Calidifontibacter indicus: one gene and its partner. The protein of the gene in region 1 binds, or shares a complex with, the protein of each later gene. Links are inferred from orthologs where the notes say so. Each region holds a gene or a part of one and is shown in the gene's direction. Other genes may lie near its edges.

What was found. The genes of interacting proteins can lie anywhere in the genome.
Region 2: rpmG (region 1) and rpmE share a complex: the UniProt entries of both Bacillus subtilis proteins name them as parts of the 50S ribosomal subunit. The link is inferred for Calidifontibacter indicus from one-to-one orthologs.

What each region holds. Positions count from the first base shown.
Region 1 is NZ_QTUA01000001.1:3,397,750-3,402,654, reverse strand. The notes cover bases 1,118-4,111. They hold rpmG (50S ribosomal protein L33), read left to right. Parts: upstream 1,118-2,526; coding sequence 2,527-2,697; downstream 2,698-4,111. Other genes in these bases: DFJ65_RS16120 (FAS1-like dehydratase domain-containing protein), read left to right, coding at 4,053-4,111; DFJ65_RS16125 (hypothetical protein), read left to right, coding at 3,238-3,954; DFJ65_RS16145 (MaoC/PaaZ C-terminal domain-containing protein), read left to right, coding at 1,324-2,199; DFJ65_RS16150 (3-oxoacyl-ACP reductase), read left to right, coding at 1,118-1,210. Also shown: more of DFJ65_RS16150, read left to right, coding at 1-1,117; more of DFJ65_RS16120, read left to right, coding at 4,112-4,505; DFJ65_RS16115 (MaoC/PaaZ C-terminal domain-containing protein), read left to right, coding at 4,502-4,905.
Region 2 is NZ_QTUA01000001.1:3,031,020-3,034,886, reverse strand. Bases 1-2,912 are described here. They hold rpmE (50S ribosomal protein L31), read left to right. Parts: upstream 1-1,307; coding sequence 1,308-1,517; downstream 1,518-2,912. Other genes in these bases: prmC (peptide chain release factor N(5)-glutamine methyltransferase), read left to right, coding at 2,713-2,912; prfA (peptide chain release factor 1), read left to right, coding at 1,608-2,702; DFJ65_RS14395 (N-acetylmuramoyl-L-alanine amidase), read right to left, coding at 1-1,098. In the rest of the region: more of prmC, read left to right, coding at 2,913-3,564; DFJ65_RS14375 (pentapeptide repeat-containing protein), read right to left, coding at 3,573-3,867. UniProt on the Bacillus subtilis protein: Binds the 23S rRNA. While neither of the L31 paralogs is essential, this protein seems to function as the main L31 protein.

The sequences.
Region 1 (4,905 bases):
GGCCCCGGCGCTCGAGGTCGTGCGCAAGGTGCTCGCCGACTCGGGTGTGAGCGTCGTTGAGGCACAGGCCGATTCGACCTACGACAGCAAGCTGTCGGCGATCGTCTTCGACGCCACCGCGGCTCGCACCATCGACGAACTGCAGCAGCTGCGCGCCACCGTCGGCCCCGCGATGAAGTCGCTCGGCAAGAACGGCCGCATCATCGTGCTCAGCGCCGTGCCGGCCCAGGAGACCGACGTCGAGGCCGCCGCCACCCAGCAGGCGCTCGAGGGCATCACCCGCAGCCTCGGCAAGGAGATGCGCGCCGGTGGCACCGCCAACCTGCTGCGCATCGGTGAGCAGGCATCGGACGACGCGCTCGCCGGCCCGCTGCGCTTCTTCCTGTCGGCGCGCTCGGCCTACGTGTCGGGTCAGCCGGTGACGATCGACGCCGGCGACGTGCCGACCGTCGAGGACGTGCACGTGCCGCTCGCCGGCGAGGTCGCCGTCATCACCGGCGCCGCCCGCGGCATCGGTGCCGAGATCGCGAAGGTCTTCGCCCGCGCCGGCGCGAAGGTCATCGCCGTCGACATCCCGGCCGCCGGCGATTCCCTCGCCAAGGTCGCCAACTCCATCGGCGCGACCGCCCTGCAGCTCGACATCACCTCGCCCGACGCGGGCGAACGCATCGCCAAGGCCGTCGCCCAGCACGCCGACAAGCTCGACATCATCGTGCACAACGCCGGCATCACCCGCGACAAGCTGTTCGTCAACACCGACGAGGCCCGCTGGGGTTCGGTGCTCGACGTCAACCTGCAGTCGCAGTTCCGGATGAACAAGGTGCTGCTCGACCCGTCCGTCAAGGGTGGCCTGAAGGACGGCGGCCGGATCGTGTCCGTCGCCTCCATCAGCGGCATCGGTGGCAACCGCGGCCAGTCCAACTACGCCGCGTCCAAGGCCGGCGTCATCGGCATGGTGCGCCAGCTGTCGCAGGAGCTCGCCGACCGCAAGATCACCGTCAACGCCGTCGCGCCGGGCTTCATCGAGACCGAGATGACCGCGAAGATCCCGATGGGCACCCGCGAGGTCGGACGGCGCCTCAACTCGCTGCTGCAGGGCGGCCAGCCGGTCGACGTGGGCGAGGCCATCGCCTTCTTCGCCGAGCCGAGCTCGGCCGCGGTCACCGGCCAGGTGCTGCGCGTCTGCGGCCAGTCGCAGCTCGGCGCCTGAGCGACCCGTCCGAACAGATCGGTCTCACAGATACCGTCACTCCTGACCGTCCCGTCGCCGGCCCACCGCCGGCGACGGGACGCACGGGCAAGACGCAGGAACAGGAAGCAACGATGACCAGAACCATCGAACTGAAGGCGACGCCCACGCTGGGTCCGATCCTGGCCAAGGCCGCCGCCACCGGCTTCGTCCGCAAAGGCCGCACGCTGCCCGACGTCCGCGTCGTCCAGCACGGCGTACGCATCGACCAGGGCGCGCTCGCCGCCTACGACCAGGTGTGCGGGTTCCCGGTGACCCACCTCGTGCCGTCCACCTACCTGCACGTGCTGGTGTTCCCGCTCCAGGTCAGCCTGATGGCCGACAAGGAGTTCCCGTACCCGCTGATGGGCAGCGTGCACCTGTCCAACACGATCACCCAGCACCGCCGCGTCGACGCCCTCGAGGTGCTCGACATCGAGGTGCGGGTCGACAACCTGCGCCCGCACTTCCGCGGCGCGCAGGCCGACTTCATCGCCACCGTCAAGGTCGGTGACGAGGTCGTCATGGACGAGGTGTCCACCTACCTGTTCCGCGGCCAGAAAGTGCCCGGCGAGGTGCCGCTCAAGGCCGACGAACCCGAGCCGGCCGACGGCCCCGGCGTCACCTGGGCGCTCACCGCCGACCTCGGACGCCGGTACGCTGCCGTCTCCGGCGACGTCAACCCGATCCACATGCACCCGCTCACCGCGAAGGCGCTCGGCTTCCCGACCACCATCGTCCACGGCATGTGGAGCAAGTCGAAGATGCTCGCCGCCGTCGAGAACCGCCTGCCCGAGCGCTACACCCTCTCCGTCGAGTTCAAGAAGCCGGTGCTCATCCCGGGCAAGGTCAAGTTCGTCGCCGGAGAGACCGCCACCGGCTGGAACCTCGTGCTCCGGTCGGCCCGCGAGGGCACCGTCCACGCCGTCGGAACCGTCGTCAGCGCGGGCGCCGACGGCTCGATTTCGTGAATCGAGCAGACGTCCGGTAATCTCTTCGCTGCGCTACCGAGCGGTTCGGGAACACCCCGGACGTCGGTGGAGGCAGGCCCCTATAGCTCAGTCGGCAGAGCGTCTCCATGGTAAGGAGAAGGTCAACGGTTCGATTCCGTTTGGGGGCTCTGGTCCACGTCAGGGCCTTGGAATGAACTCCGAGGCAGATGTGTTCCCCCTGGCGGGGTAGCTCAGCTGGTTAGAGCGCACGACTCATAATCGTGAGGTCGCGGGATCGAGCCCCGCTCCCGCTACCAAATCCCAAGCAGTACCCATATTCATTCGTTTTCGAGAGCAGGTTGCCCCGTGGCTAGCAAGAGCGCAGACATCCGTCCCAAGATCACCTTGGCGTGCGTGGACTGCAAGGAGCGCAACTACATCACCAAGAAGAACCGCCGCAACAACCCCGACCGGTTGGAGATGGCCAAGTTCTGCCCGCGTTGCGGCAAGCACACCGCGCACCGCGAGACCCGATAAGTCTCTTCGCGGCTCCTTCGCAGTCGAAACCCCCGGCGCTCGCGCCGGGGGTTTCGTGCGTCCCGCCGCGGTGAGCCTGGCGCTGTGGTCTGGTGGGTGCCACCTCCGGCAGTGCGGGTGCTCGACCTGCTTCGTGCCGGTGGGGAGTGAGCGCCGGGGGTTTCGTGCGTCCCGCCGCGGTGAGCCTGGCGCTGTGGTCCGGTGGGTGCCACTCCGGCAGTGCGGGTGCTCGACCTGCTTCGTTTCGACGGGTGCATCAACAACCCGCTGGTCGAGTAGGTGCGAGCCCGCTAGGGCGAGCGCCGCGATCGAGACCTCCCAGGGTGTTCGAGGCCGCTGGCGGGAGACCACACGGGGGTAGCGGGACCTCATTTGGATACCTGTAGTATCGGCGCGGGGATGTGACTTTGTGCAAACCCTTGTGCTAGAGGGCCCACTCGGGGCTACGCTGGCACTGCTCGGCGATGGTGACCCTCGGCTTCGGCCGGTGAACCTGACCCACAGCGCGGACACTTCGGGAAATTTTCAGGGGATAACAACATGGCTGACACTCGTACACCGGATCGCTCGATCTCACGACGCACGCTCGCCAAGGGCGCCGCGTGGAGCGTCCCGACCGTTGCCCTCGCGTCCGCTGCGCCGGCGCTGGCCAGCTCGATCCAGGTACCTCCGACGTTCACCTACAAGAGCGCGAACAAGATCCCGGGCAACAGCTGCAAGCCCGTCTGGTTCAAGGGTTACGTCTTCAACTTCACGGTGTGCAACCCGTCGCCGGTCGACATCTGGATCCACACCGTTTCCTACGTGCTATCGGGCACCAACGTTGCATACGCCCCGAACCCAAACCAGTTCCCGATGCTCATCCCGGCGAACCAATGCCGCGACGTGGGCTTCAACGCCACGAACAACGGCAACAGTGCCAACGACGTGTTCACGGCAACGCTCACCGTGGTCTGGGACCACACGCAGGACGGCAGCGACAGCACCGATCACAACCCTGTGGTTGTGCCCATCAGTGTGACTTCGACGCCGCCGATTCCCGAATGCGAAGACGCGAAGAAGACGGCTGCTGCGGCGTCCGAAGGCACGTCTTCCACGAGCTCGTCTGCCGCGAAGTCGTCGGCTCCGGCCTCGTCCAGCTCGGCTCCGGCGTCCTCGTCCGCACCGGCCTCCACGAGCGCACCTGCATCGACGAGCGCTCCGGCAGCCCCGGCCTCGCAGGCACCGACGAGCACCGCCGCGCCGTCCGGCTCCTGATCAGCTCCGCACGCGAAGGGCACCGGCCACGGCCGGTGCCCTTCGGCGTCCCCGGGCATTCACGGCGATTGTCGTGACCGGGGGATAGGGTCGGCTCCATGCCGGTCAACCCCGAAGTCGAAGGCCGCACCTACCCGGCCATCCCGACCTATTCCGTGTCCCGCACGAAGATCGCCGAGTTCGCCGCAGCCGTCGGCGCGAATGATCCCGTGCACACCGACGTCGACCACGCGCGGTCGCTCGGTTACGCCGACGTCGTGGCGCCGCCAACCTTCGCCGTGATCATCGCCCAGCAGGCCGAAGGCGCCGCGATCATCGACCCCGAGGCCGGCATCGACTTCAGCCGGTTGGTGCACGGCGAGGAGAGCTTCACCCACCACCGTCCGCTGGTCGCGGGCGACGAGGTCAACGCGGCCACGACCGTCGACCGGGTGCGATCGGCCGGCGGCCACTCGATGGTCACCCTGAAGACCGCCATCACCACCGTCGACGGTGCGGCCGTGTGCGACGTCAACTGTGTCGTGGTCATTCGAGGAGGAGACGACGCATGAGCCCCAAGGCTTCCGAACTCGAGGTCGGTCAGGAGATCGGCCGCACCCAGATCAAGGTCGACCGCGCCACCTTCGTGCGCTACGCCGGTGCCTCCGGCGACTTCAACCCGATCCACTGGGACGAGAGGTTCGCGACGTCCGTCGGCCTGCCGAGCGTGATCGGCCACGGCATGTGGACGATGGGCGCCGCGGTCTCACTGGTGTCCGAATGGGCCGGTGACGCCGGCCGGGTCGCCGAGTACGGCGTGCGCTTCAGCGCCCCGGTCGTGGTGGAGTACGAGGGCGCCACCCCGCTCGACGTCACCGGCGTCATCAAGAAGATCGACGGCGACCGCGTCACCGTCGAACTCGCCGCCACCCAGGGCGAGTCGAAGGTGCTCAGCCGCGCGCTGGCCGTCGT
Region 2 (3,867 bases), 370 kb from region 1 along the record:
GTGTGCGCGGTCCATCGGGATGCCGTAGGTGGTGCACAGGTGCCGGGTCAGCCGCGCGCTGCGTCGGTACATCGCCTCGGAGTACCAGCGATAGCCCTGGGCGGCGTAGCCCTCGTGCTCGAGGCCGACCGAGTGCATGTTGAGGTACCAGTTGCCGGCGTGCCAGCCGACGTCCTTGGTCTGCAGGTGCTGGGCGATGTGGCCGTCGGACGCGCGGATGGTGTAGTTCCACGCGAGGTAGGTCGGGTCGGTGACCAGTTGCAGGCCGAGCTCGTAGCTGCACTCGGTGTCGTGGATGACGACGTGGGTCAGTTGGGGCGAGCGCGGGCGGAACGCCAGGTCGTGGTTGCCGTAGTCGCCCGGGTCGGGCCCGTACTGCTCGTACGGGGCCGGCACCCATTCGACGCCGAGTCCGGCCGGCGCGTCGATCGGTCCGGACGGCTTCTTGGCGGCTGCGCCGCGCGCCGTCACCTTCGCCCGGCCGGCGGGTGTGCCGACCCGCTGCGGTGCGACGGTGAAGGTGGTGTTGCCGTCGCGCACGGTCATGCCCTGGCGCAGGTCGGTGAGTAGGTCGTCGGCGAACTGCGTCTGGGCGCTGACCTCTGCCAGGCCGCTCGCGGTCGCCGCGGCTTCGTACCACTGCGCCGGGTCGGTCTCGGCGCCCACGGGCGCACCGGTCTCGCGCTGGATCGCGGCGATGAGGGCGGCGGTGCCGCGCACGTTCGCCGCCGGGTCGGTCTTCAACGTCTCGGCCGCGATGCCGGACGCCGCGGCGGCCCGGGACAGCGTGTCGACCGCCGATGCGGGCGACTTGCCCTCCGCCGCGCGCTGCGCGGCCACGGCGGCACCATCGATGAGGTGCATCGGGCCGTAACCGAGGCTCCGGCTGGGGTGGCCACCGTGGTCGACCCAGCGGGTCTGGCCGTAGCTGAACGCGGCGAGCAGTTTTGCCGGAACAGCGAATTCGGCGGCTGCGTCGCGGAAGACCGAGGCCTGGTCGACGGCGAGCGCGGTGGGCATCGCGACGGCGGCGGCGCCACCGGCGAGTGCGGTGACCAGGAACGAGCGGCGGGACAGACTTGGATGGGACGAGGGCATGCTGACTCCTTGAGGACGGGAGCCCAACGGTTGCAGCACATTGTTCAAGAGGGGGCAAAGGCGGCGCAAAGAGTGGGCGGAATAACGTCGGACCTGTCGTCGTTTTGGCCTATGTCCGCCGCTCTGGCAGACTTGACCCTTGGCCCCGGTTCACGCCCCGCACCCCGCGCGGCGACCCGGGAATCAGCCTGAACCTCGAGGAGAAGCCCGTGAAGAAGAACCTTCACCCGAACTACGCCGAGACCGTGGTGTCCTGCACCTGCGGCAACACGTTCACTACCCGCAGCACCGCCGAGTCCGGTCGCATCAGCGTTGAAGTGTGCTCCAACTGCCACCCGTTCTACACCGGCAAGCAGAAGATCCTCGACACCGGTGGCCGCGTCGCGCGCTTCGAGCAGCGCTACGGCAAGAAGAAGTAGCGACTTCGATCCGCCGGTTCCGTGCCTCGCACGGAACCGGCGGATTTGTGTTTGCACCCGTCCCCGCGCCGCCGTACGAAGGAAGTCCCAGTGCTTGATTCAGCCTCCGCGATCGTCGCCGAGCATGCCGAGCTCGAGCGGCGGATGACCGATCCCGAGGTGCTCGCCGACCCGGTGATGTTGCGCAAGGTCAACAAGCGGTACGCGGCGCTCGCGCCCACCGTGGCGGCCTTCAACGCGTGGCGGACGGCGCAGGACGACCTCGCGACGGCGCAGGAGCTGGCCACCGAGGACGCCGCGTTCGCCGAGGAGGTGCCGGCGCTCACCGAGCAGGTGGCCACGACCGAGGCGCACCTGCGCAAGCTGCTGCTGCCGCGTGACGAGGACGACGACCGCGACGTGATCCTCGAGGTCAAGGCCGGCGCCGGCGGCGCCGAGGCGGCCCTCTTCGCCGCCGACCTGGTGCGGATGTACCTGCGGTTCGCGGAGCGGTCGGGGTGGCGCGCCAGCGTCACCGATGGCACCGAGTCGGACCTCGGCGGCTACACCGATGTGCGCCTGCAGATCCAGGCCAAGGGCACGATGGAGCCGGGCACGGCCCCCTGGGCGAGGCTGAAGTACGAAGGCGGCGTGCACCGCGTGCAGCGCGTGCCGGCCACCGAGTCGCAGGGCCGCATCCACACCTCGGCCGCCGGCGTGCTCGTCATGCCCGACCTCGACGAGGGCGACGACGACGAGATCACGTTCGGGCCGAACGACCTCAAGATCGACGTCTACCGCAGCTCCGGCCCCGGCGGTCAGTCGGTCAACACCACCGACTCCGCGGTGCGGATCACCCACCTGCCGACCGGTGTCGTCGTCTCGTGCCAGAACGAGAAGTCGCAGCTGCAGAACAAGGAATCGGCGCTGCGCGTGCTCAAGGCACGGCTGCGTCAGATCGAGCAGGAGAAGAAGGACGCCGAGGCATCGGCCGCGCGCAAGTCGCAGGTGCGCACGATGGACCGCTCCGAGCGCATCCGCACCTACAACTTCCCCGAGAACCGCATCGCCGACCACCGCACCGGCTACAAGGCCTACAACCTCGACACCGTGTTGGACGGCGAGCTCGGCCCCGTGATCGACTCCGCCGTCGAGGCCGACGAGGCCGCGAAGATGGCGGCCGTCGCTGCCGGCGGCAGCAACTGAGCGACCGCCCGTGAATGACCTTCGGGCGACACTTCGGGCTGCCTCGGATCGGTTGCGGCACAGCGGTATCCATTCGGCGGACGCCGAGGCGCACCAGCTGCTGGAGCACGCCTGGGGCCGCTCGGGTGAGCAAGTGCGTCGCGCCGTGCTCATGGGGGAGGAGCTGCCGGACGACGTCGGCGACCGGTTCGACGTGCTCGTCGACGAACGCGCCCGACGGGTGCCGCTGCAACACCTCACCGGTCGCGCCCACTTCCGTCACCTCGAACTGGAAGTCGGACCGGGAGTCTTCGTGCCGCGGCCGGAAACCGAACTGATCGTCGATCTCGGTCTCGCGCATGTGCCGCAGGGGGGCACGCTGGTCGACCTGTGCACCGGCGCCGCGCCGATCCCGCTCGCGGTGAAGCAGGAGCGCCCTGACCTGCGGGTGCACGCCGTCGAGCTCACCGAGCACGCCTTCGCCTGGGCGACTCGCAACGCCCAGCGCCTCGGGCTCGACATCGACCTGGTCAGCGCGCCCGCGCAGGATGCTTTCCCTGAGCTCACCGGCGTGGTCGACGTGGTGCTCAGCAACCCGCCGTACATCCCCGACGCGATGGTGCCGGTCGACCCCGAGGTGCGTGACCACGATCCGGCCGAGGCACTCTACGGCGGCAGCGCCGATGGTCTGCGCATTCCGCTCGAGGTGGCGGCGCGTGCCTTCGAGCTGCTTCGTCCGGGTGGCGTGCTGATCATGGAACACGCTGAGACTCAGGGCGATTCACTGCCTGCAGCGCTCGCTCGCGCCGGGTGGGTCGACGCCCGGGACGAGCCCGACCTGACCGGTCGCCCCCGCTTCGCCGTGGCCTTCCGGCCGCGCTGAGCCTGGGCTCAACTGCCGATCTCGAGGATCTGCGCTCCGGTGAGGTCGGCGACGATCGCGCCGGCCTGGGCGGGCGACAGGATCGCTCCACGCAGTGCGCGCAGCCGGTCGAGGTCGCAGGCGCCGAGTCGGGCACCGCGCAGATCGGCGTCGGTGAGGTTGGCGTCGAACAGATCGGCGTCGGTGAGGTCGCACTCGTCGAAGACGGACGCGTGCAGGTCGGCTCCGCGCAGCACCGCCTCGGTGAACCGGCAACCGGTGAGGTCGGCGTTCGCGAGCACGACACCCATGAGGTTGGCTGCG